DNA from 3 places in the Salimicrobium salexigens genome. Region 3 is predicted to be linked to each of the others. Evidence: predicted binding sites of a transcription regulator. Region 3 holds the regulator's gene; each other region holds the start of a gene.
What was found. The regulator LexA, encoded in region 3, represses DNA repair genes until DNA is damaged. The targets are predictions, from matches to a motif close to CGAACATATGTTCG.
Positions count from the first base shown of each region.

Region 1: ruvA (Holliday junction branch migration protein RuvA) is a predicted target of LexA. The motif match lies at 7,534-7,547, and genes of this name have one in related genera.
Region 2: BW931_RS01595 (type IA DNA topoisomerase) is a predicted target of LexA. The motif match lies at 6,003-6,016, and genes of this name have one in related genera.

Region 1 covers NZ_FTOK01000002.1:109,519-120,415, forward strand. The annotation lists gene BW931_RS02755 (rod shape-determining protein) at 1-869, shown strand, start outside; gene mreC (rod shape-determining protein MreC) at 882-1,754, shown strand; gene mreD (rod shape-determining protein MreD) at 1,751-2,269, shown strand; ribosomal protein L21 leader region at 2,475-2,547, shown strand; gene rplU (50S ribosomal protein L21) at 2,561-2,869, shown strand; gene BW931_RS02775 (ribosomal-processing cysteine protease Prp) at 2,881-3,201, shown strand; gene rpmA (50S ribosomal protein L27) at 3,216-3,506, shown strand; gene obgE (GTPase ObgE) at 3,933-5,219, shown strand; gene BW931_RS02790 (ACT domain-containing protein) at 5,233-5,682, shown strand; gene pheA (prephenate dehydratase) at 5,701-6,573, shown strand; gene BW931_RS02800 (YebC/PmpR family DNA-binding transcriptional regulator) at 6,687-7,436, shown strand; gene ruvA (Holliday junction branch migration protein RuvA) at 7,591-8,199, shown strand; gene ruvB (Holliday junction branch migration DNA helicase RuvB) at 8,216-9,220, shown strand; gene BW931_RS02815 (DUF2905 domain-containing protein) at 9,217-9,417, shown strand; gene queA (tRNA preQ1(34) S-adenosylmethionine ribosyltransferase-isomerase QueA) at 9,430-10,464, shown strand; gene tgt (tRNA guanosine(34) transglycosylase Tgt) at 10,480-10,897, shown strand, end outside.
Region 2 covers NZ_FTOK01000001.1:308,795-319,691, forward strand. The annotation lists gene BW931_RS01570 (UPF0182 family membrane protein) at 1-2,762, shown strand, start outside; gene BW931_RS01575 (NADPH-dependent FMN reductase) at 2,876-3,442, opposite strand; gene BW931_RS01580 (LLM class flavin-dependent oxidoreductase) at 3,455-4,507, opposite strand; gene BW931_RS01585 (winged helix-turn-helix transcriptional regulator) at 4,629-4,967, shown strand; gene BW931_RS01590 (metallophosphoesterase family protein) at 5,235-5,942, shown strand; gene BW931_RS01595 (type IA DNA topoisomerase) at 6,071-8,215, shown strand; gene BW931_RS01600 (hypothetical protein) at 8,267-8,641, opposite strand; gene BW931_RS01605 (acyl-CoA thioesterase) at 8,641-9,171, opposite strand; gene BW931_RS01610 (LysR family transcriptional regulator) at 9,400-10,290, opposite strand; gene BW931_RS01615 (BCCT family transporter) at 10,395-10,897, opposite strand, start outside.
Region 3 covers NZ_FTOK01000003.1:187,528-198,424, reverse strand. The annotation lists gene acnA (aconitate hydratase AcnA) at 1-855, opposite strand, end outside; gene BW931_RS05150 (DUF2621 family protein) at 1,060-1,488, shown strand; gene BW931_RS05145 (CcdC family protein) at 1,504-1,992, opposite strand; gene BW931_RS05140 (Na(+)/H(+) antiporter subunit B) at 2,004-2,450, opposite strand; gene BW931_RS05135 (hypothetical protein) at 2,589-2,999, opposite strand; gene BW931_RS05130 (hypothetical protein) at 3,238-3,414, opposite strand; gene BW931_RS05125 (YneF family protein) at 3,565-3,792, opposite strand; gene tkt (transketolase) at 4,145-6,157, opposite strand; gene BW931_RS05115 (DUF896 domain-containing protein) at 6,268-6,501, opposite strand; gene BW931_RS05110 (YneB family resolvase-like protein) at 6,550-7,218, opposite strand; gene lexA (transcriptional repressor LexA) at 7,519-8,142, shown strand; gene glnA (type I glutamate--ammonia ligase) at 8,277-9,608, opposite strand; gene BW931_RS05095 (MerR family transcriptional regulator) at 9,627-10,031, opposite strand; gene BW931_RS05090 (methionine gamma-lyase family protein) at 10,153-10,897, opposite strand, start outside.

The sequences.
Region 1 (10,897 bases), on a different contig from region 3:
GGACCCCTGAAAATATAAAAGTTATACGACCGATGAGGGACGGGGTGATCGCAGATTACGAAACGACCACAGAGATGGTGAAGTATTATATGCAGAAGTCTTTGAAAAACGGTTCGTCGTTTGCGGGCAAGCCCAATGTAATAATATGTGTTCCTTATGGAATCACTTCGGTGGAAGAACGTGCTGTCATCGATGCGACAAAGCAGGCGGGCGCAAAAGAGGCTTTTACAATCGAAGAACCTTTTGCGGCAGCCATCGGTGCAGGCCTGCCGGTGTGGGATCCTACCGGCAGTATGATCGTCGACATAGGCGGAGGAACGACGGAGGTTGCGGTTATTTCTCTGGGTGGTATAGTAACCAGCCAGTCCATAAGAATCGCCGGGGATGAAATGGATGCAGCAATCACAAATTACATCCGCAAAACTCATAACCTGATGGTGGGAGAGCGAACGGCCGAGGAAATTAAATTCACTATCGGTGCAGCTATGAACCTTGGAGAGACAGAAGGGATGGAGATCAGAGGCAGAGATCTGCTGACCGGCTTCCCGAGAACCATTTCCGTGTATCCGGAAGAAATTTCGGAGGCGCTCTCCGGAACGATTTCTTCCATCGGTGAAGCCGTGCGGGCTACGCTCGAGAAAACTCCCCCGGAACTGGCTGCCGACATAATGGAACGGGGAATCGTCCTTACCGGAGGCGGTGCCCTGCTCAAAGGGTTTGACAGAGTGCTCAGCGAAGAAACGGGATTGCCCGTCTTCATAGCTGATGAGCCTCTGGATTGTGTAGCTATAGGCACCGGACATTCCCTGGACTATATGAAACATTTCAAATCCCGTCCGAACGTCGCAGACCAAAGTCTAAGAGATTAGGAATGAGAGCCCATGCCTTCATTTTTTAGAAGAAAAATACTCATACTGGTACTTGTAGCATTTATTATTTTTGTAACACTGATCGGCTTTTCTATAAGGGAAAGGGAAAATATTTCGGCCCCCGAGAGGTTTATACTCGATACCACAGGAGTGCTGCAGTCCATAATCCACACACCGGTGGAGTGGGTGGATAACTCCATTGAAACGTTCCAGGATGTGCTCCGGGTATACGAACAGAACGAAGTGCTGAAAGAAAGACTTGCAGAGTACGAAGGACTGATTGTAGAGAATCAGGAATTGGAAGAAGAAATCGAAGAGCTTCGGGGAACAATGGAACGGGCGGAAGGTCTTGAGAAATATTCACCGGTTCAGGCAAGCGTCATCGCGAGAAGTCCGGAAAGATGGTTTGAGCAGGTTACGATCAATCGTGGTTCCAAGCATGGAGTCGAGAAAGATATGGCCGTAATCACGAAGGAAGGTCTTATCGGAAAAGTACAATCTACAGCTGCTTTTCACTCAACCGTGAAATTGTTGAGCGGGTTCGATACGTCGAACAAAATCTCTTCCTGGGTAGTGAAGAAAAATGGAGATAATGTGTTCGGTCTTGTAGAGGGTTATGATGAAGAGTCAGGACGACTCCTGCTCGGTGGCATAAACCTTGACGTGAAACTGAAAAAAGGGGAGAAAGTCATCTCCACCGGCCTTGGCGGTGTCTTCCCGAGCAGACTTCAAATCGGCACGGTGGATGAAGTGAAGAATGATGAATATGGATTGACGAAAACCGCTTATATTGAGCCTGCAGCTGATCTTTATGAGATCAACCAGGTAATTATTGCCAGACGTTCCGATCAGAACGATAAAGAGAGTCAGGAAGAAAACTCATGAAAACTGTTAAACTTTCAATCCTTATTCTGCTGTTTATCGTTCTGGAAGGAACGGTCGTCAATCTTTTTTCCGGCTCCCTTATAAGAGGCGAGACTGTTATGACCCCGCAGTGGACTCTTGTCTTCCTTCTTCTTATGAGTCTTTTCTACGATTCCAATGATACGTACCGGACGCTCTGGTACGCCCTGGGGGCGGGGTTGTTTATGGATGTAGCCTATACCGGTATAATCGGAGTACATATGCTCGTCTACGCAGTAGTGGTTTATACCGTACACGGGCTGAATAAACTTTTCCACACCAATTTCCCGGTCGTAACGCTGCTTGTTCTTGCGGGTGTTTCGTTCGCAGATACTCTTTTGTACGTGTTCTACTCTGCACTTGAGGTCGCGGAGGGGAATTTTCTGCAGTTTATACTTCAACGACTCGGCCCCGCGCTACTCGTTAATCTGATAGTCTTCCTGCTTCTTTACCTGATTCTCAAGAACGTGCTCGTGAAATGGCGGGAGTATTCTTAATGGATAAGGGTGAGGATCGGGGCCACGGATTTTCAATGTTCCGGATGTAATTTCTTTCGTTTTTCATTGCTTTTATACTTCCGGTTTAGTAAAATTTACTGCGGGCTTTACAGAGAGCCTGTAATAGCAGTAGCCGTCGTTCAGATGATTGATTGACATGGGGTTTCCGGTTGTGATAACATTAGTTTGTTAATCTTGTAGCACTTCACTGCTACAACCGCTCAGGACAGGTCATAAACCATGAATGTGGTACCTGGATGGCGAGTCTTAGTTTAATGAGGAGGTGCACGTATGTACGCAATTATTGAAACTGGTGGAAAACAGGTCAAAGTAGAAGAGGGCCAGGAAGTCTACGTTGAGAAACTGGACGCTGCCGATGGTGAGTCCGTAACTTTCGACAAAGTATTGTTCGTCGGTGGAGACAACTCCAAAGTAGGCGCTCCATTTGTAGATGGTGCTTCCGTAACGGCTAAAGTAGCCAAGCATGGTCGTCAGAAAAAGATTACCGTGTTCAAATACAAGCCGAAGAAGAACTACAAGCGTAAACAGGGTCATCGTCAGCCTTATACAAAAGTCGTTATCGACAAAATCGACGCGTAAGGGTTGAAGATATGATTACAGCAAAAATTCTTTCCGCGGATCAGCGTATTCTTGGATTTGAAATTTCCGGTCATGCAGAGAGCGGTCCTTATGGACATGATCTTGTATGTGCTGCAGTATCGGCTGTTTCTTTCGGTGCAGCCAATGCATTGATGGAAGTGGCAGGCTGCGAACCGGAAATAGTCCAGGGCGGTGAAGGTGGCTACCTTAAAGTCATTCTTACCGGGAAAGATAAAGAAGAGGAAAAAGCTTTGACCCTCCTGGAGGGGCTGCTTATTTCCCTGAGAACTATCGAACAGGATTATTCTCAATATATTACAATCATAAACTGAAGGAGGTGGAATTCATGCTACGTCTAGATCTGCAATTTTTCTCCCAGAAAAAAGGTCAGGGAAGCTCTAAAAACGGACGCGACTCCGAGAGTAAGCGTCTTGGAGCTAAGCGTGCTGACGGCCAGTCAGTAACGAGCGGTTCCATTCTTTACCGTCAACGCGGCACTAAAATTTACCCGGGTACAAACGTGGGTATCGGTGGCGATGACACACTTTTCGCTAAAGCAGACGGGGTTGTAAAATTCGAACGTTACGGTCGCGATCGTAAAAAAGTCAGCGTATACCCTGCAGCACAAGAAGCGTAAATTGCTATAAGAAGATGAAGCCACGCCGTGCTTTTTGCATGGACGTGGTTTTTTCTTTATCAGTAATGAACAGCGACCGGTATCTGTACCCCATAGAATCATAGAATCATAAGGTTGATTCTGCTATAATTCTTAATAATATTTAAATGTGCAGATGAAGAAAGCCGTTTTCTTCACTGTCACGGTAATGGGTGAATCAAGTTCAATTTCCGAACGAAACATGCTCAAGAACTGCTTCGAGAAGTGTTTGGGGGGGCCGGTTGAACAGGCCCCGTTCTCGTATCGGAAGCTGAGGTTGATTTATCGACCCGGACAGGGAGAAAGGTGCTTCCATACTGCGAAGGTATTGTGGATAAGCGTTTGTTTTGATAAGAAAGTATCCTTAAGGGGATAGGCGAAAGACTGAATTGAAGAGGTGAAAAATATATGTTTGTCGATCAGGTGAAAATATATGTAAAAGCGGGAGATGGGGGCAACGGCCTTGTCGCCTACCGCAGAGAAAAATATGTTCCGAGAGGCGGTCCTGCAGGCGGAGACGGCGGCCGGGGCGGAGACGTGGTTTTCGAAGTGGATGAGGGTTTAAACACGCTCATGGACTTTCGTTATCAGCGTCACTTCAAGGCTCGACGCGGCGAAAACGGTATGAATCAGAAGAAACACGGGAAAAATGCTGATGATCTTGTAGTTCCGGTACCTCCGGGCACTACCGTCCGAAATGCGGCTACCGGCGAACTGATAGCAGATTTACTCGAGCACAAGCAGCGGGCAGTGATTGCTGCAGCAGGACGTGGCGGCCGTGGAAATGCCAAATTTGCGACTGCCAGAAACCGTGCGCCGGAAATTTCCGAGAATGGTACGCTCGGAGTGGAACTCGACGTCCAGTTAGAGCTGAAACTGCTGGCGGATGTCGGGCTGGTAGGTTTTCCAAGCGTAGGGAAATCAACGTTCCTTTCCACTGTTACTGCCGCGAAGCCGAAAGTGGCTGACTATCACTTCACTACCCTGAATCCTAATCTTGGTGTAGTGGAAACGAAGGATGGACGCAGTTTCGTTATGGCCGATCTTCCGGGTCTTATCGAAGGGGCGCACGAAGGTGTAGGACTGGGACATCAGTTCCTCAGGCACATCGAGCGGACCAGAGTAATACTGCACGTTATAGATATGTCGGGGATGGAAGCGCGTGATCCTTATGAAGATTACGTAGCTATCAATCACGAACTCGCCTCCTATGATGAAAGTCTTAAAGACAGGCCTCAGATAGTGATTGCCAATAAAATGGACTTGCCCGGTTCGGAAGAAAATCTGGAAAAATTCCGTGCCGAAACCGAAAAGGAAGACTTGCGGATCTATCCTCTTTCTGCGATTACCAGAAGCGGATTGGACGAAATCCTTTACGCAGTGGCGGATGAACTCGACCGTATCCCTAAAGAAGTGAAAGAGGAAGTTACTACGGAAAACAGAGTTCTGTATAAATACGAAAAAGAAGCACCTGCCTTTCATATTACGAGAGATGATGATGGGGCTTACGTACTTTACGGAGAGAAGATAGAGTCGCTTTTCCGCCGGACGAACTTCGATCACGATCAGGCTGTCAACCGGTTCGCACAGCAGATGCGCAGCATGGGTGTGGATGAGGCCCTCCGGAAGAAAGGTGCCGAACACGGTGATACGATTCGCCTGCTTGAATTTGAATTTGAATTTGTAGACGGTTAACGGGGGTGAAGTCATGGCAGATTACAGCGAGAAATTTTATCTGGTACGAAGTGATATACTTCCGGAAGCGATGAAAAAAACACTTGATGTGAAAGCCATGCTCGAGCGCGGAAAAGCTGAGTCCATATACGAAGCTGTCCGCGATGTCGATTTATCACGAAGCGCTTATTATAAATACAAGGATGCTGTTTACCCATTCCAGACGATGGTAAAAGAACAGATCGTTACACTGTTTTTTCACCTGGAAGATCAGAAGGGGAGTCTTTCGAACCTGCTTGCAGTAGCTGCCGGGTTCGGATGCAACGTACTCACGATACACCAGACGATTCCTATCCAGGGAAAAGCGAACGTTACTCTGTCGCTTAATACGGCAGGAATGACGGAGGAGATGAACAGTCTGATGCAGGATATGCAGGGACTTTCCTTCGTCGATAATGTGGAAGTTTTAAGTTCCGGTGCTTAACAATGGAGGGGTGATAGAATGGAGACGCAAAAGATAGGGTATCTGGGACCAAAGGGTACTTTTACGAAAATGGCGGTGGATTCTTTGTTCGACGGCGGGGAGTTTGTAAGCTTTGATACCATCCCTGCCTGTCTCGATGCAGTGGAAGCAGGAGAAATCGATACGGGGGTCGTCCCGCTCGAAAATGCGATCGAAGGATCCGTTCATCTTACAATCGATTATTTGATTCATCAGGTGAACCAGGCGATCATAGCAGAGCTTACTGTTCCTATACGCCAGCACCTGCTGACGCATCCGGATTATGACGATCATGACATAACCGAAATTCATTCTCACAGTCATGCGATTGCCCAGTGCCATCAGTATTTACACAAACATTATCCGGAAGCGGCAATCCATTATACTGCTTCTACGGGGCGGGCAGCCGAAATCGTCAGGGAAAAAGGTGTGCACGCAGCGGCTATCGGTAACCATCTGGCTGCCGAAATGAACGGGCTGAACATCCTGGAAGGTAACATTCATGATTATGACAACAATCACACCAGGTTCGCCGTAGTGCAAAAAGAGCCGAAAACGTTGAAAGTGAAAGATCAGCCTGTGAAAAAACACAAAACTACCGTAATGGTTACTCTCCCTCAGGACTACGTTGGAGCACTTCATCAGGTTCTCGCTGCTTTTGCCTGGAGAAAGATGAACCTGTCGAAGATCGAGTCACGCCCTATGAAGACGGGTCTCGGCAATTATTTCTTCCTTGTGGACGTGGACCAGCCGTATGATCAGGTACTCTTCCCGGGAGTACAGCAGGAACTGGAAGCACTTGGCTGCAGACTTAAAGTCCTCGGCACGTATCCAAGTTATGAAATTGAAACTTTTTCTCCCGTAATGAAGTAAAACGTGCCTTCCGAGGCACGTTTTTTAATGAAGAAGTGTACAGTTTTGACAGTGGAATGAATTTTGATATAGTTATTAAAGGAAAAAACTTGATTTGGAGAGGAGAATGCACCATGGCCGGTCATTCAAAATGGAGTAACATTAAACATCGTAAAGGTGCACAGGATGCGAAACGGGGAAAACTTTTCCAGAAGCTGGCTCGCCAAATCTTCGTTGCTGCAAAACAGGGAGATCCGGATCCGGAGATGAACCCGGATTTGCGGTTAGCTATAGAAAAAGCCAGATCGAATAATATGCCGAAGGACAATATCGACAGAGCCGTGAAAAAGGCTAAAGGCGATGTCGGCGGAAATGAATATGAAGACGTCGTGTATGAAGGATATGGTCCCGGCGGGGTCGCCGTCATGGTCAACGTACTGACAGACAACAAAAACAGAACGGCTCCCGAAGTTCGTCACGCCTTCAGTAAACATGGAGGGAATTTGGGGGAAAACGGGTGTGTTTCCTTCATGTTCGACAGAAAAGGATTCATCACCATCGACCGCTCCGCCACGGAAGTGGAAGAGGATGATATTATGCTTGAAGCGATCGAAGCTGGTGCAGATGAGCTTGAGACTACGGATGACTTTTTTGAAATATACACGGAACCCGAAAATTTTCAAAATGTAAAACACGCGCTGGAAGCTTATCCTGTGCAGACAGCTGAAGTGACTATGATTCCTCAGACTTACACCCCTCTGGAGGAGGAAGAGACTGTGGAACAAATGCTTAAGCTCATTGATATGCTCGAAGATAATGACGACGTTCAGGATATTTGGCATAACCTTGACGCCGATCAGGAAGTACTGGAGAAGCTGACCTGAATTCGTCGTTGGAAAGAGTGGTTTTCTTTACATTTAAAGGAAACCACTCTTTTTATATAGAAATATCATAGAGGCAACGCCATCACTTTTCCTGATACGAACGTGTGTATGTATGTTATAATATCAGGGACAACGCAGGAATGGAGCGAAATGAATGATTGCATACGTTAAGGGTACATTGACAGCGGTAGAAGAAGAAACCATTAATGTGGAAGTACAAGGTCTTGGCTATGAAGTTTATTGTGCCAACCCTTTTTATTTTGAAACGAAACTCGGGGAAGAAGTGAAAATATATACATACCATCATGTGCGGGAAGACGCTCAAATTCTTTTCGGCTTCCCGAAAAAAGAGGATAAACGTCTGTTTGCCAGGCTGCTCAGCGTTTCGGGAATCGGTCCCAAGGGGGCGCTGGCCATTCTTGGCGGAGTGAGCGTATCGGATTTCATCAGTGCCATTGAACGGGAAGATGATAAATATCTGACTAAATTTCCGGGGGTCGGGAAGAAAACCGCCAGACAGATGATTCTGGATCTGAAAGGGAAACTGGTCGACTGGCTGCCCGAGGAAGAAAATGAAGCGACTATCTTCTATACCAAAGCAAGAGCCGATCAGTCGCTTATTGCGGAAGCACTGGAGGCACTGGAAGCTCTGGGTTATTCGGATAAGGAACTAAGGTCGATAAAACCCGAGCTTCAGACGATGGAGGCGGACCGGGTGGATGATTACGTAAGACAGGGACTGCAGTTACTACTGAAGACATAGAAAGGAGCAACATCCTATGGAAGATCGAATCATTTCCGGGGAACAGCAGGGGAGAGAAGATGAAATCGAACAAAGTTTAAGACCTGAACTTCTCTCCCAATATATCGGTCAGGAAAAAACGAAACACAATCTCAGTATATTTATAGAGGCTGCGAAAATGAGGGAAGAACCTTTGGATCATACGTTGCTTTATGGGCCGCCGGGCCTTGGTAAAACAACGCTTGCCTCCATAATCGCCAACGAAATGGAAGTACAGTTTCGGACAACTTCCGGTCCGGCTGTAGAAAGAGCCGGAGATCTTGCGGCCATCCTTTCTTCGCTTGAGGCGGGGGATGTGCTTTTTATCGACGAAATTCATCGCCTTCCGCGTTCCGTGGAAGAGGTTCTGTACCCGGCAATGGAAGACTTCTGTCTTGATATTGTGGTCGGCAACGGTCCGAGCGCGAGATCCGTCCGTCTCGATCTGCCTCCGTTCACTCTCGTGGGAGCCACCACCAGGGCAGGGCTGCTGTCGGCTCCGCTCCGTGACCGGTTCGGGGTGCACGGCCGACTTGAATTCTATTCGAACGAAGCTCTTTCCGACATCATCAGAAGAACGGCAGAAATTTTCAATGTATCGATAGATGAAGAAGCCTCGGACGAAATAGCCAGCCGCTCCCGGGGCACACCGAGGATTGCCAACCGTCTGCTGAAACGCGTACGGGATATAGCCCAGGTAAAAGGAGAACGGGAAATTTCTCTTGCCACTGCCCGTGAAGCGCTCGGTATGCTGCAGGTGGATGAAGACGGGCTGGATCATATCGATCACAAGCTTCTTCTTGCGCTGATGGATTCTTTCCGCGGGGGGCCTGTCGGTGTTGATACGATGGCGGCCACCATCGGGGAAGAATCTCAGACTATCGAAGATGTGTATGAACCTTTCCTGTTGCAGAAAGGGTACATACAGAGAACGCCGAGGGGCCGGACGGCTACTCCTAAAACTTACACGCACTTTGACCGGGAGATGCCCGGGGGATCATGAATGAGCTCAGTAAAATCTTCATCATTATCGGCATCGTTTTTCTTTTGTTTGGAATCATCGGAGCCTTTATCGGTAAACTTCCGGGAGATCTGATTTTTAAGAAGGGAAATACGACTTTTTATTTTCCGATAATGACGTCAATCGTCGTAAGTATTATTTTGTCTTTAATTTTTTATATAGTCAGCAGATTGAAGTGAGGTTGAAGGATAATGACAACAGATATCAATGAATACGATTTTGAACTGCCGGAAGAACTCATCGCCCAGACACCACTGAAGGATCGGGATTCTTCCCGTCTTATGGTTCTTAACACGGAAGCAGAAGAAATAGAGCACCGTGTATTCTCGGATGTGAAAGATTATCTCCATCCCGGAGACTGTCTCGTTTTGAATGATACAAAAGTACTTCCTGCGCGGTTGTACGGTGTGAAAGAAGATACGGGAGGAAAAGTGGAAGTGCTTCTTCTTCACCAGCGCGAAGGTGACGAATGGGAAGTACTGATGAAGCCCGCCCAAAAAGTGAAGGAAGGTACGGAACTCACCTTTGGCGACGGACGACTGAAAGCCGTTTGTACAAAAGAGTTGGAGCACGGCGGGAGAATCGTCGAGTTTTCATACGAAGGCATCTTCCTTGAAGTGCTGGATTCTCTCGGAGAAATGCCGCTTCCTCCGTACATCACCGAGCAACTGGAAGACCGTGACCGTTACCAGACGGTTTACGCAAAAGAAGAGGGATCGGCTGCCGCGCCCACGGCCGGCCTTCATTTTACGGAAAAGCTGCTCCGGGAATTGGAGGAGTCGGGGGTTGAACTTGTATATCTTACTTTGCATGTAGGTCTCGGAACGTTCAGACCGGTGAGTGTGGAAAACGTCGAAGAACATGACATGCATGCAGAGTTTTATACCCTGGGGGAAGAGTCAGCCGGGACGCTTAATCGTATAAAGGAAAACGGCGGGCGCATCATTTCGGTAGGTACGACGTCGACCCGGACGCTTGAGACGATTTACCGGGAACATCAGCGATTTGTGGGGGAGAGCGGGTGGACGGATATTTTCATCTATCCTCCGCATCAGGTGGAATCAATCGATGGACTCGTGACGAATTTCCACCTTCCGAAGTCGACACTGATCATGCTTGTGAGTGCTATTGCCGGCAGGGATTTCATACTGGAAGCCTACCGCCGGGCGGTGACGGAGAAGTACCGTTTCTTCAGTTTCGGGGATGCAATGCTAATTTTAAAGTAGGAGTGGAAGATACAGATGGCAGTAACATATGAACATATAAAAACATGTAAGCAGACAGGTGCACGGTTAGGGAAGGTCCATACTCCTCACGGAACGTTCGAAACCCCTGCCTTCATGCCTGTAGGTACGTTAGCGACAGTTAAGACGATGAGTCCGGAAGAGCTTGAGTCCATGGGGGCGGGAATGATTCTTTCGAACACTTATCATCTCTGGCTGCGTCCGGGAGCGGATATCGTCGAAGAAGCCGGAGGCCTTCATAAATTTATGAACTGGAAAGGTTCTATCCTTACAGATTCGGGAGGTTTCCAGGTGTTCAGTCTCAGTGATCTGAGAAAAATCGAAGAGGAAGGCGTTCATTTCCGTAACCATATAAGCGGGGAGAAGCTATTCCTTTCTCCGGAGAAAGCGATGCACATACAGAATCAGCTCGGCG
Region 2 (10,897 bases), on a different contig from region 3:
GGAAAATCTTCACGGTCCTGTTCATCCTTGCGTTCATTGTACTTATATCTTTTAACTGGATCACCGATTACATATGGATGGGGAGCGTGGGGTACCAGGATTCCTACATGACAATTCTGACGAGCAAGCTCATGCTTGGAGTCGTCGGTTTCATTTTATTTGCTATATTTACTTACATGACGTTGAGCTGGATACGTAACGTCTATGTCGGACATTTCACCGCGGGACAGCTTCCGCCTTTCATCAATAACAAGAAGCAGAGTCGCCTTTTGACGCTTGTAATTGCGATTATCGTCGGTCTGCTCGGAAGTGTGCTTGTACAGGGCGTAGGCTGGGAACCGTGGCTGAAGTTTCTCAACTACGAATCATTCGGAGTGAAAGACCCCCATTTTGACCGGGATGTATCCTTCTATATGTTCGTATTACCATTCATCGAATTTGTTCTTTCTATCGTTCTGGGACTTGCAATCTTTTTCTTCCTTGTGGAGATTGGATTCTATTCTGTCTACAATATGTACCGGATGAACAGGAAAGCGCAGATGCACATGGGTATAACGCTGGCGCTCATCGGAATTCTTCTTGCCGTCCAGCACGTACTCGAACCTTTCCGTTCCCTTCTCACCAACCAGGTGAACGTAGTGCAGGAGAGTGTGGTACACGGACTGAGCTACACAGATGATGTCGTCAACAATCCTGCCTCCTACGTGATGGCGGGAGTCGCGCTCCTCGGAACTATATGGGTCATCATAGCTCTGTTCCGGGGAAGATGGAAGTCGATGATAGCACCGATCATCCTTTATATAGCCGTAGGTGTTCTCGCTCAGGGAACTTCCATGATCGTACAGAACTTTGTCGTTTCACCAAACGAATTTTCAAAAGAAAGCCCTTATCTGGAAGAAAATCTCTCGATGACGAGAACGGCTTATGATCTTGAAAACATGAGCGAAGAGCAGCACCCTGGAGCTGATTCCCTGAATCAGTCCATGGTGGAGAGGAATCAGGACACAATCAATAACGTACGTATCAATGATGCACGGCCGATTTTGAGCGTATATAATCAGCTGCAGACATTCCGTACTTATTACGAGTTCAATGATATTGATATCGACAGGTACAACGTGGACGGGGAGTATGAACAGGTATTCCTCGGAGCGCGGGAACTGAATACGGAGGATCTGCCTTCGCAAGCGAAGACGTGGGTCAACCAGAACTTACGTTACACCCACGGCTACGGCATTTCCATGAGTAACGTCAATGAAATCACGCCTCAGGGTCAGCCCGAGTATATGGTGGAAAACCTCCCGCCTGAAGGTAAACCGGAAGTAAAACGTCCACAGGTGTATTTCGGAGAGGAAGACTATGATTCTGTCATCGTCAACAGTGGCGTCGAGGAGTTCGACTACCCTGCTGGGGATGAGAACATGTCCAGTACATTTGAAGCAGACAGCGGAGTACCGCTCTCCGGCATCAACCGGGCCCTGTTTGCGATTAATGAAGGATCATTCCGGATGTTCGTCTCCGATCAGGTGACAGGAGACTCCAAAATTCTCCAGACACGGAACATTATGGACAGGGTGGAACGTATTGCTCCGTTCCTCACTTATGACGAAGACCCTTATATTTTCATACGCGAAGATGGCACGATGGACTGGATGATTGATGCCTACGTCACAGAAGAGAATTATCCTTATTCGGAACCGTACTCCGGAGATAACAGTTACATCAGGAATTCCGTTAAAGTGACGGTGGATGCTTACACGGGAGAAGTGGACTATTATGCAGTGAATCCCGAGGAGCCTCTCCTCCAGACGTATCAACAGATTTTCCCTGATCTGTTTACTGAGGAGATACCGGAAGATGTGAAAAGCCACTTCCGCTACCCGATCGATCTCTTCAAGACCCAGGCACAAATGTATCAGACCTACCATATGACGAATTTGGAAGTATTTTATAATCGTGAGGACTACTGGGAAATACCTACGGAGAAATACTTCAACGAAGATATAACGATGGAACCTTATTACGTTACGATGCGTCTGCCTGAAGCCGAGGAAGAAGAATTCGTTCTGATGACTCCGTTTACACCGAGAAACCGGCAGAATATGATCGCCTGGATGGGTGTCAGGAATGATGGCGAGCACTACGGGGAGAAAGTCGTGTATGAGTTTCCGAAGCAGGAAAATGTATACGGTCCGCAACAGATCGAAAACCGGATCAATCAGGACAGTAACATTTCCCAGCAGTTGAATCTGTGGTCCCAGGGCGGCTCGGAGGTCATCAGGGGTAACCTGCTTGTACTGCCGATTGAAGATACGGTCCTTTATGCAGAACCTGTATATATCGAGTCCTCCAACGAGACGTCCCTGCCTGAAGTGAAACAGGTTATTGTCGCCTACCAGGATCAGATTGTTATGGAACCTACCTTCGATAAGGCTCTGGAAGTTCTCCTTTCCCGCATCGATCCGGAAGTCGAAGCACCGGAAGAGGGCGGAGAAGACGGTCAGGGAGAAGGTCAGTCCTCCGGGTTGGAGACGAATGAAACGCTGCAGGAAATCTCGGACCTTTTCGGTCAGTATCAGCAGCAGATGTCTGACGGGAATTATGAAGAAGCAGGACGTATCATGGAAGAAATCCAGTCCAAGCTTCAAAGTTCCCAGAACTCCGGCGGAACCGGGCAGCAGAACCCCGAGAATCAGAATGGCGGGGAGAATGACGGATCTTCCGAAGGAGAGAATAGCTCGGACAGTTCAGGTGAAGAATAGTTTAGAGGAGGAACCGTTCCTGTGAAGGGGCGGTTCCTTCTGATTAATGATTGGACTTTCCTCTGAATCAGGATAAAAAACGACCAGGCTAAGCGTCTGGTCGTTTTTCCTATTCAAAAGTCGTATTTTGCATCCTCCGCTTCCCTGATTTGGCGGTATGTTTCTGTGAGCACCATGGTATCTTCGACGAGACGGTCGAGTCGGAAGAAAACATCATCACTGATAATTTTCTTATTGAGAAAATCTTCGTCGTTCAGGAATACGTACGTCTGCACAATCTGCGCTTTCATATAGCCAAGAATCGGCTTCAGCTGCTGTTCCGGAATCAGAAAGTGTTTGTCCGATCCTGCGGTAGCGTATATGCTGACGATTTTCCCTTCTAGTCCGTCCTGAGGAAGAAGGTCGAAAATGTTTTTAAGTGTAGCTGGAATCGACGCCTGAAAGATAGGAGTGCCGATGAGGACAGCGTCCGCTTCCATAATTGTTTGCGCAACGTATCCCGTGTCTCCTTTATAGTCCAGATAGTTTCTCCCGTCACTGAACTCGACATCGTTATCACCGAGATCGATCAGGGTGAACGTATGGTCCGGATACTGACGTTCCACTGATTCTTTCACATAATCCATCGCTGTTCTCGTTTTAGAGCCGACTTTGGAGCCGGCGAGACCTACAATTTGCATCCGAACTCCTCCTCACTTTTTGGTATGTTTCTTCACTTCCGGAAGAATCTTTTCACCGATCATGTCGATGTTTTTCTTCAATTTTTCAAATGGGACGCCACCGAAGTCCATTTGCGCAATGTAACGCTGATGACCGAATGTTTCGTGCTGGTAAAGGATTTTTTCGATGATTTGCTGCGGACTTCCGACGTTCATTACGCTTCTGGGATCTGCACCTTGGGCAAACATCTGCTTCGAGAAACCGTGTCCGTTCGTTTTCTTCATGCCTTCGTTGAAAAATGGATACGATTCGCGTAACGCTTCCTGCGTCGTTTCGCCAGGATAGAAAAACCCTGCCATAGAGACCGGGAGTTCATCCGGGTTGTGGCCGCCCTGAGCCGCTGCCTGTCGGAAGGTGTCCACGGTATTTTTGAAAGTGGAGACAGGACCTCCAAGCGCGGCAAAGAACATCGGCACGCCTTCGTACCCGGCTTTCATCGCACTTGCCGGGTGTCCGCCGACGGCACGCCAGATTGGAAGTTCCCCGTGCATCGGGCGTGGGAGAATGTGTGCATCTCTAAGTGGGGCACGGAAATTCCCGCTCCAGTTAAGCACTTCCTGTTCATTGATTTGACGCAGAAGATTGAATTTTTCTTCGTAAAGTTCCTCATAATCTTTCAGGCTGTAACCGAGGAGCTCGAAGTTTCCGGTGCGGGAGGCTCTCCCCGCAATCAGTTCGGTACGTCCACCTGAAATCAAGTCGATCGTTGCGAAATCTTCGAAGACACGCACCGGATCGAGGGTACTTATAATCGTGGAGGAACTGGCTATTTTTATTTTTTCCGTTGCCTGAGCGATGGCGCCGAGCACTACGGAGTGTGCCTGGGTCGTGAAATAGTCCTGGTGACTCTCTCCGACACTGAAAAAGTCGATACCCGCCTGTTCGGCAAGCTGTGATAATTCAATGATTTCGTTGAGTCGTTGGGACGCCGGGATACGCTCGCCGGTCGACGGGTTCGGCAAATGATCACCGAGAGTATATAATCCGAATTCTAATCCATTCGAAGGGTCCAATCCATATTTCATCAAAAACTCACCTTTCTCTTTTCATGTTTCTAATGTTAGTATGAGGGATAACAGAATGAATGAGAAGTACGTACTTTCAAGTAAGATAGTATCATTGATGATACCTATGGAGGGCACAGCGATGAACGAACATATTAAACCGGATCAATGTCAGGTCCAGGAAGCTATCGGGATATTGGTGGGGAAATGGAAACCGATTATTCTGCTCCATCTGATGAAAGAAGGAACACAGAGGTTCAGTGAATTGAAGCGGGAAATCCCCGAAATTACTCAGAAGATGCTGACGAAGCAATTGAGAGAATTGGAAGCGGAAGGGATTGTGGACAGGAAAGTCTATCCGGAGGTTCCGCCGAAAGTGGAGTATTCGATTACCGAGTATGGTAAAGAGTTGCAGCCGATTCTGGAGGCGATGCATGAGTGGGGGGAGAAACATGCTCAAATGAAGAAGGAGAGAGCGTGAATTATTGTGCTAAAGTAAGGAATGATTTAGCCGTCAGTATTGAAAGAAATTGAAACACAGTGTTGCACGACGTTGGGCGGGCCCAAAGTGATAGTACAGTTTCGCAATAGTATTATACGAAAAATGAAAACAGAGTCGCTTCAGTATTCCCTCATCTCTCAAAGGTTTTCTGCAATTTAATTAAACTTTTATTGCGAACGAAGGGGACTATGATAGTACCTGTTCTTTCATAAAATAAGTGGCGAAGAAGAGAGAAAGGAGTTTCTTATGAAAACGGCATTCATTGCAGACATTCACGGAAACGCTACAGCACTGCAAGCGGTACTGGAAGATATAAAACGTCAGGAGGCAGACCGTGTGGTAGTCCTCGGAGATCTCTGTTACCGGGGCCCGGAACCGAAGAAGTCGCTGGATCTTATACGAAATCTCGATGCTCCGGTCATCAAAGGTAATGCAGACGCCTGGATTACCCGCGGCGTGCGGGACGGAGAAGTGCCGGAGAAGAATATTAAAATGATGAGGGAAGAAAGAGAATGGGTGGCGGATAAGCTTACGGAAGATGATATCTCCTATCTTAAAAACTTGCCGGAAAGTGTAACGGAAACAATCGGTGAGAAGGACGTATACTGCGTTCATGCGACGCCGGACAGCCTGTTTGATGTAGTGAAACCCGATACTCCCGAAGAGCAGGTGAAAGAAGAATATTTCGATAAGAAAGAAGCCGATGTTTATCTGTATGGCCATATTCACTTGCCTTATGTACGTCCTCTCGAGGGAAAAGTGATTGCGAATACCGGCAGTGTCGGCTTACCGTTCGATAACGATCCACGTGCTTCTTATCTGATAGTGAGCGAAAACAGTATGGAACTCCGCAAAGTTTCTTATGACGTTGAAGAAGCAGTGAATAAATTGTATGAGAACGACTATCCCCAGGCCGATCTGGTCGCGGATGTATATAGAAGCGGGTCACTATAATGAGCTTGCCGGATCTTTCCGGCAGCTTTTTTATTTCGACCCGTCCAACCAATATTCCTGCAAACGTACGTTCTTGATTTTTTAACGGAAAGAAGATATCTTTAGAAAAGAAAGGACGTGACCGGCCGATGACTAAAGTCGTCATTTTAGCGGAAAAACCTTCCCAGGCGAAAGCGTACGCGGAAGCTTTTTCTGTTCAAACCAAAACGAAAACACATATTCAGCTTAAACCGGATCCCATTTTTCCGGAGGGTGCCACCATTACGTGGGGAGTGGGCCATCTTGTGGAACTTAAAGAACCGCAGGATTACAGGAAAGAATGGAAGAAATGGAAGCTTGAGGAGCTGCCGATAGTACCGGAAATATTCCAGGAGAAAGTGGCGAAAGGAAAGTGGGAACAGTTCCAGGCGGTGAAACAGCTGTTTAAGCAGGCGGATGTCATTGTGAATGCTGCCGATGTGGACCGGGAAGGATCGAATATTTTTTACAGTATCTACACACTGATAGGTGTGAAAAAGCCTGTGAAACGTCTGTGGATCAACTCCCTCGAGAAAGACGAAGTGAGGGAAGGGTTCCGTCAGTTGCAGAATAATGAGAAAGACAGACGTATGTTTGAAGAAGCGAAAGCGAGACAGATCAGTGACTGGCTCGTCGGAATGAATGCAAGCCGGCTTTTTACGCTGCATCTCCAGAAAAAAGGGTTCGGCAGTCACTTATCCATCGGCCGGGTCCAGTCTCCGACCGTCTATCTTATTTACCAGCGGCACAAAGAAATCGAAGAATTCGTTCCGGAACCTTTCTACCAGATAGAAGGCTCGTTTAAGGCAAAGAAGGGGACATACAAAGGTCTTGCCAAAATAAAGGAGAAAGACAAAGCGAAAGTGCAGGCGCTCATGGAGGAGCACAGTCTTAAAGAAGAAGATACGTACAGAGGTACAGTACGGAAAGTGGACAAGAAGGAAAAGCGTATCAGATCGCCTAAGCTACATTCTTTATCCACTCTTCAAAGCGTGGCGAATCGTATGTGGAAATACCCTCCTGCCAAAGTCCTAAAAATCGCCCAGCAGCTTTACGAGAAGAAACTGTTGTCCTATCCGAGAACGGACTGTAATTTCATCACACAGGGCGAGTTCAATTACTTAGTGAAGAAGGTGGATGATTATCAACAAGTACTTGGAAGCAGCTTCACACCGGCTACATTAAGGCCTGATAAACGATACGTGAACGGGGCGAAAGTAGAAGAACACTATGCGATCATACCGACTAAAACAACCCCGACGGCGAAGAAACTGGAAGGACTCAGCCGGGAAGAAAAGAACATTTACAACGAAGTGCTCGCTGTGACACTCGGTATGTTTCATAGAAATCATGTATATGAAGAAACGAAAATTCATACAGATGTTCATGGCCTCGTGTTCTTTTCCACAGGCAAAAGGGAAGTGGATGCAGGCTGGAAAGAGCTGTTTCCGAAACAGAAGAGAAAAGAAGAAATGCTGCCGGAGGTAAAAGAAGGGGAAGAACCGGAAGCCGAGGTCCATATAAAAGAAAGTATGACTCAGCCGCCAAAACCTTATACCGAAGGACAGCTGATCACGATGATGAAAACTGCCGGAAAGACGGTGGAAGATGAGGAAGATGTAGAAATACTGAAAGAAGTGGAAGGACTAGGTACAGAAGCGACCAGGTCGGGTATCATCGAGACGATCAAGAAACAGAATTATATTTCCGTTACGAAAAACAACGTGGCCATTACTGATAAAGGAATTATGCTGTGTGAGGCCATCGAAGGGACGCTTCTATCCAGTCCGTCCATGACTGCAAAATGGGAAGCGTACTTACGGAAAATCGGTGAGGGGGAAGGTTCGAAACAGACCTTCATAGATAATACGGAAAAGTTCATCAGAAAGCTGATGAAAGAAGCTCCTTCCTCCCTTGAAAAAGTCCAGCTGAGAGATATCGGAGAAACGAAGAAGAAATGGAACGAACCCATCGTCACCTGCCCGTCCTGTAAGACCGGGGCAATCGTGGACCGTTATAAGTTTTATGCCTGTTCCGGTTATAAAGATGGATGCAAAGTAACCTTCCCGAAACGTCTTGCTGGAAAAACGCTTACGGAAAACATGATAAAAACATTGTGTGAAAAGAAAAAAACGAAAGTGCTGAAAGGGTTCAAAAGCAAAAATAAGAAAACGTTCAGTACAGCACTGACGCTGGATGAGGATTACAATATCAAATTCGATTTCGGCGTCCCTGCCAAAGATAAAACAAAATGAGTTGCGAAAAGCCCGGGTCTCAAAGAGAGATCCGGGCTTTTCGGATGGAGATCAATTCATAATGACGGAGCCCTGCAGCAGTTCAGGTTTGGCACCGAGAATCATAAGGAAGACAGTGGAATCACTGATGTTTTCGTATTTTTTCAGCAGCTGTTTCAGTTCGTCGATGTCAGGATGCTCCTTCAGTTTCTGCACTTCCTCCTGATACAGACTCAGTATGGAAGTACGGAGAAATTTAGGGGCATATTTCGGCAGTTCTTCATTCTTTATGAGAGATGCCATATAACCGTATTTCAACTGCAGTTGTCTTGTCAGGCTGACTACGTGTACGAGCTGTTCACCAAGGTCGGGATAGGCCCGCTGGAGGTCGTCAACATCTCTTTTCACTTTATATAACTGGTTCAATCCTGCCACCATGTGTGTCATTATACGTGCACCCCTTTTTCCCATGGTTTCTCGAGACCGATTATTTCAGTAAGTTCCTTACTGTGCTGTTTTCTTATACGGCGGCGTTCCGCTCTTTCTTTCCCGGATTCATAAAGAAACTTTTCTTCTTCGGTTTCCGGAACGAGACGAGGCACGGTTATCGGCTTTTTGTTGTCGTCGAGGGCAACGAAAGTAAGGAATGCCGTTGCCGCCATGCGACGCTCTCCGGTAATCATATCTTCCGCAATGACTTTACAGAAAATTTCCATCGACTTGTTGCCTGTATAAGAAACGTATGATTCGACACAGACAGAGTCCGACTGATGTATCGGGTGAAGAAAGTCGATAGAATCCGTCGAGGCAGTGACACATTCTTTAGCCCGGGCATATCTGCGGGCGGAGAGTGTTGCGTTATTGTCCAATTTTTTCATAAGAGTCCCGCCGAAAAGTGTATTATAATTATTCAGGTCATTGATCATCACCTGATCGGTATTTACGATTAAACTTTCTTTTGGATGTTTCGTTTCCATATGATTCATTCCTTCTTTCCTGTTTGGTCAAATTGTTGATAAACCAAGTGTACGCCCGTTTCCGGGGGAAAGTGAAATAGAAATATATCATCTGTCACATAGATGCTGTCTATGAAAATGTTTTCATCCATGCGTGTCAGGAATGAAAGCCATGAATTAGAGCACGAAAAAACGGACAGGAGAGAAATCAATTCGATGTCTTTCCTATCCGTCAGATGTACCGTATGTTCAGGAGGAGTTTTCGATAAGTCTTTCCTGAGTGAAACGGAGCCACTCTCTGGTAGCGTAAGATAAATAGTGGTTCTTTCTCCATATAAGACCGACGTTCCACTCGAGGGAAGGGTTGCGGATCTTGACGAGCCGGAGGTCTTCTTTCAGTAAATTAGCGACACTATAGGGCAATATGGAAATACCGAGACCTGAAGTGATCATTTTACCGATGAAATCCCATTGGGACGTCTCCGAAATAGTTTTCGGAACAAACCCTGCCGACAGGCATGCATCGTGGATACGCTCATACAGGGCGAAATCTCTGTTGAAAGTGATGAAATCGTCATTTTCCAGTTCCTTCAGGTCTATTCTTCTCCTTCCGGCCAGAGGGTGGGAGGCGGGAAGGACCGCTCTCAACTCTTCTTTGATAAAAGAGAAGGTGTCGAATTCCTCTTCCTCCGGGGGAAGGACGGCTATACCTGCATCGAGGTGCTCATTAAGGATATCCTCTTCGATTTTTTTCGTGCCATTTTCAATCAGCTCGAAAGTGATGCGCGGATGCACCTGATGGAACTCTCCGAGGATTCCGATGAATAACTCTGCATCAAGAATCGGAGGGAGCCCGATTCTTATGTGCCCTTTCTGCAGACCTATCAGGTCATCGAGTTCCGTCTGCAGGTTTTCGGAAGCTTTTACTATCGTTTTCGCTTTGTCATAAATGGCCCGTCCGGCATCAGTAAGTACCAGCTGTTTACGGGACCGGTCAAACAGTTCTACGCCCAGCTCCGTTTCGAGGTTTTTGATCATTTTGCTGATGGTGGGTTGAGTCACGTACAAATGCTCCGCAGCGCGTGTGAAGCTTTCGAACCGGGTGACTTCAATAAAGTACGTAAGATGTCTGATATCCATAGATTCACCTGTTTTCTCCAAGTTTTATGTAAAATTGTATCACAGTAGGCATAAAACATGCCTGACCTCGCTTTTGCGGCGGGAGATCAGGCATGGTTTCCTTATCATACAGCTTTATTTTCTTTCTTTCTCTTTCTTTTCGGGGAAACTTCCCGACTGGCAGCTTTATAGAAGGAATATCCCATCATAAGTACAACGATGGAAAAAGGGAAGGCAGCTATTATGAGAACGTTCTGCAGGCCCTGGGTCCCTCCGAAGTAAGTGATAATCGCTGCCATGGCAGAAAGAGTGAGACCCCATATAATTTTTACACGTCCGCCGGGTTCAAGGGAGCCTTCGGATGAAAGCATGCCGAGAACGAACGTAGCCGAGTCTGCCGACGTAATGAAAAAGATGGCGATAACGACCAGTGTAATAAGCGACATGAAGAATCCGAGCGGATACTCAGCGAGTGTGGCGAACGTAGCAGTTTCCATCGGATAGTCCGAAATAGTCGCAAGACCGCTCTGCTCTACTTCGAGTGCAGAGACGCCGAAAACCGTGAAGAATACGAAGCAGATGATAGACGGGACGAACAGAACTCCGAGCATAAATTCTTTAATAGTAC
Region 3 (10,897 bases):
GAATTTACCGACGACGTTCGCTTCGCGGAGGCGCTGCGTCACTTTAAGTGCAAGGTCTGTCGCGGTCGTTCCCTGAGGGAAGCTGCCCTGCAGTTTCACACCGATCACTTCCGGTGCCGGGAAATAGGACGGCTGTCCAAGCATCCCTGCTTCCGCTTCAATTCCGCCAACGCCCCAGCCGAGTACGCCAAGACCGTTGATCATAGTCGTGTGGGAATCGGTACCGACAAGTGTATCCGGGTATGTATCCACACTTCCGTCAGCGTTCTCCGTAGCATGAACGACGTTAGCGATATATTCCAGGTTCACCTGGTGAACGATTCCTGTAGCAGGCGGAACGGCACGATAGTTATCGAACGCTTTCTGTGCCCAGTGAAGGAACTCATAACGCTCCTGGTTCCGTTCGAATTCAAGTTCCATGTTCGCCTGAAGCGCTGTACTTGTACCATACTGATCCACCTGAACAGAGTGGTCGATGACGAGATCGACAGGTACTTCCGGGTTAATCTCCTCCGGCTTACCGCCCATGTCCACCATTGCTTTACGTAGGCTCGCAAGATCCACAACGGCAGGAACACCTGTGAAGTCCTGAAGAATGACACGTGACGGCTTGAAAGGAACATCTTCCTGTTTGCTGTCACTCTGGCCCCATTTAGCGAGACTTTCTACGTGTTCATCCGCTATTACCCGTCCATCGTGCTGACGAAGGAGTGATTCAAGTAAAATACGGATGGAAAAAGGCAGGCGCGAAATCTTTCCGATTCCTGCATCTTCCAGTGATTTCAGATCATAATAGTTGTACGTTTTGCCATTTGATTCAAACTGCTTTTTAGCATTGAATGGATGGTCTGCCATATCTCATATCCCCCTTATCATTCTTGCTGTGAAAGTATTACTTGTTCCTTCACATACTTATAATACTATAATTCGCTATTTACATTGTAAATGAAAACGATTTTAAAGTAAATTCATTATAGTACTTTTTACTAAAGGGAAATTCGTTGTTTTTCCTCCGGTCACCTTTTATAATAAAGGTAATATCAAAGAATAGGTGATGACATGTCTTTAGGGTTTTCGCTATTTATCGTAGGTTGGGTCGTCATTATGGTGGTGCTTATGGGCATCGGAGGTTTCTTCATGTTCCGTAAATTCCTAAAAAGCATGCCGAAAGAAGACGGGAACTCCACCATCGACTGGGAAGAATACTATATTGAACAAACGAGGCACATGTGGAGTGAAGACCAGAAACACTTTCTGGAAGAACTGACCTCCCCCGTACCCGAACTGTTCCGCAGCGTTGCTCAGCAGCGGATTGCAGGCGAAATCGGCAGGATCGCCCTTAAAAGGAAGCTTCGGCACATGACGCAGGATACGATTATCGAAGGGTACATTTTGGCTACTCCCAAACGTGACCACAAGTTTCTCGTGAAGAAACTGAACGAAAAAGAAATCGATATAGATCCGTACAGGGACTACCTGGAGATATAGAAGAAGCACCGCTTTTTATAGCGGTGCTTTTGTCGTTTCCAGACTTTTTTGTATGCGGAGATATTTATAAAGCATAGCAATACGCCAGGATACGATCATTCCGAAAGCAAGAACGAAAAACATCCCGCTCGTCTCCCCGAAAGAAATCGTCTGTCCGATGATCAGCTTAAATACCACCCGGAATGCGAGCAGACCGAACAGAACTCCTATGAAAAGTCTGGACGGTTTAAGATAGATTTCCCCTCCACGTGTTTCAAAACGGGAGGTAAGTATGAGAAAAACCGAAAATACCACTCCGACGCTGAGGGCCTCCAGTACCTGGGACAGACTGATCCGGAAGACCGGAAACAGAAACATCAGCGCCCCCGAGCTCATAAACAATGGAGGGAGCACGATCTTTTTAATACTTGCAGGTCTTTCCGCGACTTTCTTCCGTACGAATATCATCGTTACCGCCATAAAAGCACCGACTATCGTAGAAGCTATTAATAAAAACGTATTCATCGAATAACCCCTTACTCCGAGAGTTCTTCTTTGTGATCCTCAGCGATCGACAAGATGATTGTCATCGTAATCCCGATAACAGTGAGATAAACCCCAAGATCAAACAGCAGTGCCGTGGCCAACTCGGTACGTCCGAGCACGGGAAGCTGAAAGTAGGCGAATGTCTGACTGAGAAACGGTTCATTGAATAAAAACGACCCCATGCCTGTCGCAAGAGCGATCAGCAGTCCCAGTTTAAACAGAAAACGGAAGTTGATCGGCAGGGAGCTCTTCATTGCCTCCTGTCCGTAAGCCATATTCATCAGTACGATGGCAGCGGACGTCATAAGACCGCCGATAAACCCTCCTCCGGGAGCATTGTGCCCGGCAAAAAATAAATATATCGAGAATCCTAGCAGAATAAAAGCGATGATGGAAGTCATCGTTTTCAATATCAAATCATTACTGTTAATTTTCATCGCAAAAAAATCCCCCTGTGACCTTTCAATTACATAGCTGAATACATTCTATCAAAAATTATCATAAAAGACGAACGACATCGTTAATAATTGTTTTTTTAATATTTCGGAGTTGCTACTAAGTTTCAAGTTAGAATGTTAACGCTTCGTATCTTTGATCACTTTTTCACTGTTTTTGAGATATCTGTACTGTTCGCTTGGTGTTTTACCACGTAAGTTCTCATCATTGGAGGCTTCCGCGATCAGTTCACTGCAAATCATCTGGTTCGGATCGTTCCATGGTTTTCCGTATTTAATGCCGTACCAGAAAAACAGTCTGAGATCGTAGCGTTTTTCAATGTGTTTCAGAGCTTTACGCGGGTCTCCTTCCACTTCGAGTACTTTGTAATCTTTCAAATCAAAGTGCCTTATCCGGACGCCTCCCGGAAAACGGGAATCGATAATGTGGTAATCCCCCACTTTAATAGCGTTATGACTCCACTTTCCTTTCGTGAAATACTGAATCAGTCGGGACAAAGGAGATGTGTTGCGCGAGAAATACAGTTCCATCCGGATTCCTCCTTTACGTAGTTTCCGAAAACGTCAACAATGTCATTGGAGATGCAGGCATCATCCCGCTTCAGTTTGAAACTTTACAGGTGTATCATACCACACCCTTTATTTGAAAAGCAGAGATACCTTCTTCATTTTTTATCACTATCCTCCAGTTTAACGAAAACCATAAAACAGGCAGAACCCTCATTTGGGCCCTGTCAGTTTTATCCACCGAGCATTTAGACGAATGTTTTTATTTCTGCTGAAAAAGACTCAGTTTCCCCCGATCATGCACATAAGGAGAGATAATCCCCTGAAGGAGTGTATCAGTAAGCTGTTCTTCGTTAGAAAACATATCTTCGTAAGCTTTTGTGAAAAATCCTTCGATTTCTTTTAAGGATCTATTCTTTTTCGAAGGATGTCCCATCATAAGTCTCCACTGATTTCCCCTCCATCCCCCTCAAGAAGACATTTAAATGTAATTTATGTTACTTGCCAGCGTCTTCTCTGACAAAACACAAAAAAACCTGCCCGCCATACCGGATAACCGGCAGGACAGGCAGGGAAGATGGAGCGGCGCTTACTTGTCCATCTGGTTGTTCATCTGTTTCATCATCTGGTTGATCTTCTTCTGTGAGGGTTTCTGACCCATTTGCATCATCAGTGTCCGCAGCATCTGTTCATTGATTGGAGGGTTTTTCTTCAAATAATTCATCATATATTTTCTGGCGATGAAAAAGCCTAAAGCCGCTCCTGCTATTAACGCGACTAATGCAATCAGAATAATCCATATAATTCCTAATTCCATAATAAGTTTCCCCTTTCATAATATATCCCATAACAGTATAGTAAATTGAAACGGGGATTACAATAGACGGGTGAACAGATGTACACAATATTTATGACTCAATAGTTTCGATCATAATTTCCGGCACCCGCCGATCACGTTTGAAAAATTTCAAAACTGTACCCGGGACCCGTTGCCGGACTGCTGTTCCCCAACGTTTCTCTACCTGTATTATACCATATCGTTCCTCCGGGCTTAAAACTCAAGACCTCGGACACCGGCTAAGTCTTCCGCCCTTAAAACTGCGGAAGTGAAGAGCCTTATGTAATAAACAGGAACTCCGGATAGTTTTCCGAAGTCCCCGATTCTTGTCCTACTTCACATAGCTTTCTACGTGCTTCACAACATTTTCGACAGTAAAACCGAAGTTTTCAATAACGGTCGCTCCAGGTGCCGAAGCTCCGAAGCGGTCAATACCCACTACTTTACCGTCAAGACCGACGAAACGCTCCCAGCCAAAGGAAGAAGCCATTTCAATAGCTACGCGATTACGTACACTGTTCGGCAATACTTCTTCTTTATAGGCATCATTCTGAGCTTCGAAACGATCGAAGGAAGCCATGCTGACAACGCGGGCATCTACGCCTTTGCTCTTAAGCTCTTCTTTGGCTGCCATAGCCAGCTGCACTTCCGATCCGGAAGCCAGAAGAATGGTATCCGGTGTGTCTTTGTCGGAGTCACTGAGTACGTAAGCTCCTTTTTTCACACCTTCATAAGCTTTCTCTTTCGTCCCTTCCAGCGTCGGCAGTCCCTGCCTGGTCAACACGAGAGCTGTCGGGTTGGACGTGGATTCCAGTGCCAGTCTCCACGCCGCACTGGATTCGTTCCCGTCTGCCGGACGAATGACCGAGAGGTTCGGAATAGCCCGAAGTGCAGCCAGATGTTCTACAGGTTCGTGAGTCGGGCCGTCTTCCCCTACAGCAATAGAGTCATGCGTGAACACATAATTCACCGGAAGATTCTGAATAGCTGACAAACGGAGAGACGGGCGCAGGTAGTCACTGAAAACGAAGAATGTGCCTCCGTATACTTTAAGGCCTCCGTGTAAAGCCATTCCGTTCAGAGCCGCTGCCATAGCGTGTTCACGGACACCGAACCAGATGTTTCTTCCTGCATAGTTATTTTTTGAAAAGTCTTCCTGCGCCTTGACCGTCGTCTTGTTGGAACCTGCAAGGTCGGCACTTCCGCCGAAGAAGTAAGGGATTTTATCGGAAAGAGCGTTGATCGCTTCCCCGGACGTTGCACGGGTGGCCGCTTTGTCACTGGACGTGTCGTAAGCAGGGAGAACCTGCTCCCAATCTTCCGGAAGTTCACCTTTGATGGCTTTTTCAAGTTCTTCGGCCAGCTCAGGGTTAGCTTTTCTGTATTCTTCGAACTGCTTATTCCATTCTTCCTCTTTCTTCTCCCCGCGTTTTTGGATCTTTTCCTGGAAGTCTTCATAAACTTCATCAGGCACATAGAACGTTTCTTCATATTCCCAGCCATAGTAGTCTTTCGTCTGCTGCACTTCGTCTTCCCCAAGAGGTGCTCCGTGCGCATCCGCTTTACCCGATTTGTTCGGTGCACCGTAGCCGATGACGGTTTTCACTTCGATCATCGTCGGCTGTTCGGTATTTTTCTTCGCTTTATCGAGTGCATCGGTGATAGCTTTCGTATCATTTCCGTCTTCTACACGCAGAACCTGCCAGCCATAGGCTTCGTATCTCTTCTCTACGCTTTCACTGAACGCACGGTTCAGCTCCCCGTCAAGAGAGATGTCATTGGAATCATATAGTACTATGAGTTTTCCGAGACCGAGGTGACCCGCAAGAGACGCGGATTCCTGAGATACACCTTCCATAAGGTCTCCATCACTGCAGATGACATACGTATTATGATCAATGATTGAATGTTTATCTGTATTGTAGTTGGCCGAAAGATGGGCTTCCGCCATCGCGAACCCGGTAGCCATGGCAATACCCTGGCCGAGCGGTCCGGTCGTCGCTTCCACGCCATGCGTATGCCCCACTTCCGGATGTCCGGGCGTTTTGGAGTCCCACTGGCGGAAATTTTTGATATCATCCATCGTTACGTCATATCCGGAAAGATGAAGCAGACTGTACTGCAACATGGATCCGTGGCCTGCCGAGAGTACAAACCGATCACGGTTGAACCAGTCGGAGTTCTTCGGGTTGTGCTCCATATACTCCGTCCAGAGTTTGTAAGCCATAGGCGCCGTGCCCATCGGCATACCAGGATGCCCCGAACTCGCTTTTTCCACTGCGTCGATCGTCAGTGTACGAATAGTATTAATAGACTTCTGTTCAATATCTTTAGTCAATGCCATTCCCCTTTCTGATGCGGAATATGTAACAAGTATAATCCTATAATGAAATAGGTTTCGTAGCAAGTCAGTAAACCGCTTTCACACAAAAAACCTGCGATTCCCGCAGGTTTTTAATGTTTTTTCTCATTCTGCTGCATACGTTTCACTTTCTCCGGGGTAACGTCCTGTCCTTCCGGATCGATGACCGTCATGCCTTTTAAATGGTTCTTAAAAGATTTTCTCACGTTCTGTAAATATTCCTGACGCAATTCATGCTGTTCGTTCTGCTCTTCAGAAGAAAGGCCCTGCTCTTTTTTCTTATTAGCTAAAGCGTTTATACGATCAAGCTTGTGTTGTGCCAACATGTTTTGTCACCTCTTTACTTACCCTGTATATACTGAAGGGTATTATCTTTACTTATGATAACGCGACGTATTTTCATTTTCAAATGTTTGGCTTTCTTTATATCTGCGATGCACCGTCGCTTTGGAGACATCATACCCCATACCGCGGAGAGTAGCCGCAATTTCCTGAAACGTGAGCTTCTTTTCCCGGAGACGTGCCACTTCCGTCACAGGGAAATCAATACGTTCCCGCCCCCTGGCCTGGTCGATGTTCTTCAAATTTTTGGAAGGGTCATAACCATCTTCCACCGCTTTTTTCATCCCTCGTCGAATTTTCATGTTATGAAGATAACGCTGATACTCTTCCACCACTCCGACGATCTGCAGAACCATGGAATCAGACTCGGAAATCTCCATTTCCCCGCTCCCCGTCACCGTATAGATCGTCACATCGAGCTTTTCGAGCTGGTGTAAAAGGGCGATCTTCGTGTTCCCCCTGCCGAGTCTCGTCTCATCCTGAATCAGGAGTGCTTCCGCTTTTTTCGAGGAGAAAATATCAAGTGCACGAAGTATACCTTCCCTTTCGATGGAGTACCCGCTGGCTTTTTCTTCGATAACTTCCACAATATCCATACTATGGTTCTCCGCAAGTTTTTTAAGTTCTTCCTTCTGTCTCTGTATAGACGTAACCTGGGTTTCTTTTTCCGTACTTACTCTGCAATACAAGACCGCTTTCATCCTTACCACCTCTCCCACAGAGAAATGATACAGGATTTAAACACTGGAAACCATTGCAATGTATAGGAAAACCAGACTCAGAATGAACAGAACGATATGAGTAAGATCCTGCTTGGATAATTTATGAAACATGGAATACCTCCCGATAGAACTATTGTTCCTTAGAACTTATGTTCGTGTAAATATCATTATATACGAACTATTGTTCCTGTCAACACAAAAGTTCGAACGCCTGTTTGTATTCCGGCATCCTACGTGCTACAATATATGTAATAAATTTTCTATACAGGATGTGACATTATGACTAACCTATCCAAACGACAGCAGGAAATATTGAATTTCATAAAACAGGAAGTGATCGACAAAGGATATCCCCCGTCCGTCAGGGAAATCGGTAAGTACGTAGGTCTTGCTTCCAGTTCTACCGTACACGGCCACCTCGCGAGACTGGAAAAGAAAGGTTTCATTCGGAGAGACCCGACGAAACCGCGGGCGATCGAAGTGATAGACCTGGAGGAAGGTACTAAAATCCCTAAAGGGGAAGCGACGTTCGCTCCCGTGATCGGTAAAGTAACCGCCGGTGTTCCTATAACTGCAGTAGAGAACATCGAAGAATATCTTCCGGTGCCGGATACGATAAGCAGCACGGAGGAAGATACTTTCATACTCGTCATCCAGGGAGAAAGTATGATAGAAGCCGGCGTTCTTGACGGAGACAAGGTAATCGTCCGTAAGCAGAACACCGCTCAAAACGGAGATATCGTTGTCGGTATGACAGACGAGGGTGAAGCTACAGTGAAGCGATTCTTCAAAGAAGCGGATCACGTACGCCTTCAGCCGGAAAACTCCTCCATGGAGCCTATCCTTCTCGATGACGTCACCATTCTCGGAAAAGTGGTCGGCTTATTCAGGAACGTACACTGAACCGCTCCCCCTGTATACACTTAAAAATCCTCCATTACCGGCCGGTAATGGAGGATTTTTAATTTAGTTTTATGGTTTTATGGTCATGTAAATCTAAACGTTCTCAACGGAAATTCCCCTGAGAGAGGTTCCCATTAATACGTCTGCAGATACTGCTCCCTCTCCCAAGGGTGTACCTGGGTACGGAACATGTTCCACTCGATTTCTTTCGCTTCGATAAAGTGCTCATACAGGTGTTCGCCCAACGCCTTCACCATCACATCATTCTTCTTAAGTTCCTGAAGTGCATCATACAGTGTAGCCGGAAGATCGGTCACTCCCGCTTCTCTGCGCTCTTCCTCATCCATCACGTAAATGTTGCGATCCACCGGTTCAGGTACCTCCAGTTTGTTCTCGATACCGTCGAGACCCGCAGCAAGCAGAGCGGCCATCCCCATATACGGGTTGGCAGCCGGATCGACACTGCGTACTTCGATACGTGTACTCACTCCACGGGACGTCGGAACGCGGATGAGCGGACTTCTGTTCTGGGACGACCAGGCTACATAAGAAGGAGCTTCGTATCCCGGAACGAGACGCTTATAGGAATTCACTATCGGGTTGGTTATTGCCGTGAAAGCCATGGCATGCTTCAGAATACCGGCAGTAAACTGGTAAGCTACATCCGAGAGCTGTTCTTTGCCGTTCTCATCGAAGAAAGCATTTCCTTCTTCCGTGAACAGAGACATGTTTGCGTGCATACCGGAACCGTTCACTCCGAAGAGAGGTTTAGGCATAAACGTTGCATGCAGACCGTGTTTACGGGCGATGGTTTTAACAACGAGTTTAAACGTCTGGATATCGTCACAGTGCTTCACTGCTTCCGAATATTTGAAGTCGATTTCATGCTGCCCGGGAGCGACTTCGTGGTGGGAAGCTTCAATTTCGAAACCCATCTCCTCAAGCTCCAGTACGATATCCCGTCGACAGTTCTCCCCGAGGTCGGTCGGAGCAAGGTCGAAGTAGCCGCCTTTATCGTTCAGTTCAAGGGTAGGATTCATGTTTTCATCCATCTTGAACAGGAAAAATTCCGGTTCGGTACCAAGGTTAAAAGCGGAGAAACCGAGCTCTTCCATTCTTTTCAGGTTGCGCTTCAGGTTATAGCGGGGGCACCCTTCGAATGGAGTACCATCCGTGTTGTAAATGTCACAGATGAATCGTGCCACTTTCCCTTTCTCGGAAGTCCATGGAAGTACGAGAAAAGAATCGAAATCCGGTACCAGATACATATCGGACTCCTCGATTCGTACGAATCCTTCAATGGAAGAACCGTCGAACATCATCACTCCATCCAGAGCTTTGTCGAGCTGACTGAACGGGATCTCCACGTTTTTAATAATACCGAGCATATCCGTAAACTGCAGACGGATGAATTTGACGTTCTCTTCCTCGATCTTCTTGTAAATTTCTTCTCTTGTTAAGCCCATGCGTGTGCCTCCCATAATTTAGTGAAAGAATCTTGATAATTCTCCCTGTCTGAGTCCAAAATTTCCTTTTCCTGCATCATTCTCAATTTCCTTACGAAGCATTTTCCGTAACTCTTTTTCGCTGAGCTGATGGTAGACTTCCTGTACTTCCCCGGGTTTGTAATCAGGGCGGGGCGTTTCCTGTTTCAAATCGAACACCTGCCTGATACCCGCAAGATTGACCCCTTTTTCTACAAGTGATTTAATCTCAAGAAGCCGGTCTACATCATTAAACGAAAACAGTCGCTGATTCCCTTTGGAACGGGCCGGAGTCACCAGCCCATTCTGCTCGTAATAACGAATTTGCCTCGGAGTGAGGGCAGTAAGGGATTGGACGATTCCCATAGAAAACAGCGGCATGGAACGTCGTACTTCATCACTCACTTCTGCCACCCCCTCCAAGAATTCTTACTATTATTATAATTCAAAACAAACAATTGTCAAGCGATGTCAGGAAAGTTGACATGAAAAAAGCCGGAGTATTCCGGCTTCCTTTCGTAGTTCCCTATGACGTAACAGCATTTACGGCACGCCGCACTGCTATTTTCACGTGTTCCGCCGTTAGTCCTCCCTGGACAAAAGCCATGTAGGGAGGCCGGAGCGGGCCGTCTGCTGTCAGTTCAAGGCTCGCACCCTGAATAAACGTGCCGGCCGCCATAATGACGTCGGAATCATATCCCGGAAGCGGGCCCGGTTCCGGAAGGGCGAAGGCATTTACCGGTGAAGCTTTCTGGATCTCCCGGCAGAAATCGACCATCTGCTCCGCATTGTCGAAGTACACTGTCTGAATCAGGTCCGTACGGTATTCATCATAGGACGGTTTTGTCCGGAATCCGTAACTATCCAGATATTTCGCCGTGTAAACCGCTCCTTTCAGAGCTTCCCCGACTACGTGGGGGGCGATGAATATACCCTGGTACATCTCCTGCAGAACGGAAAGCGTGGCACCCATTTCCTTGCCGAGTCCTGGAGCCGTCAGCCGGTGTGCACAGGCAGTAATCAGTTCTTTCCGCCCGGCTATGTATCCGCCCGTACGTACAATACCGCCGCCGGGGTTCTTGATGAGGGAGCCTGCGATCAGATCGGCTCCCGCTTCCAGTGGTTCCGCTTTCTCTACAAATTCCCCGTAACAATTGTCCACAAAAACAATCGCATCAGGTTTCACTGTTTTTATTTCCTTTACCATTCCTTCAATATCCTCAATAGTAAAAGAAGGTCTGTCTGCATACCCCTTGGACCTCTGGATGGCT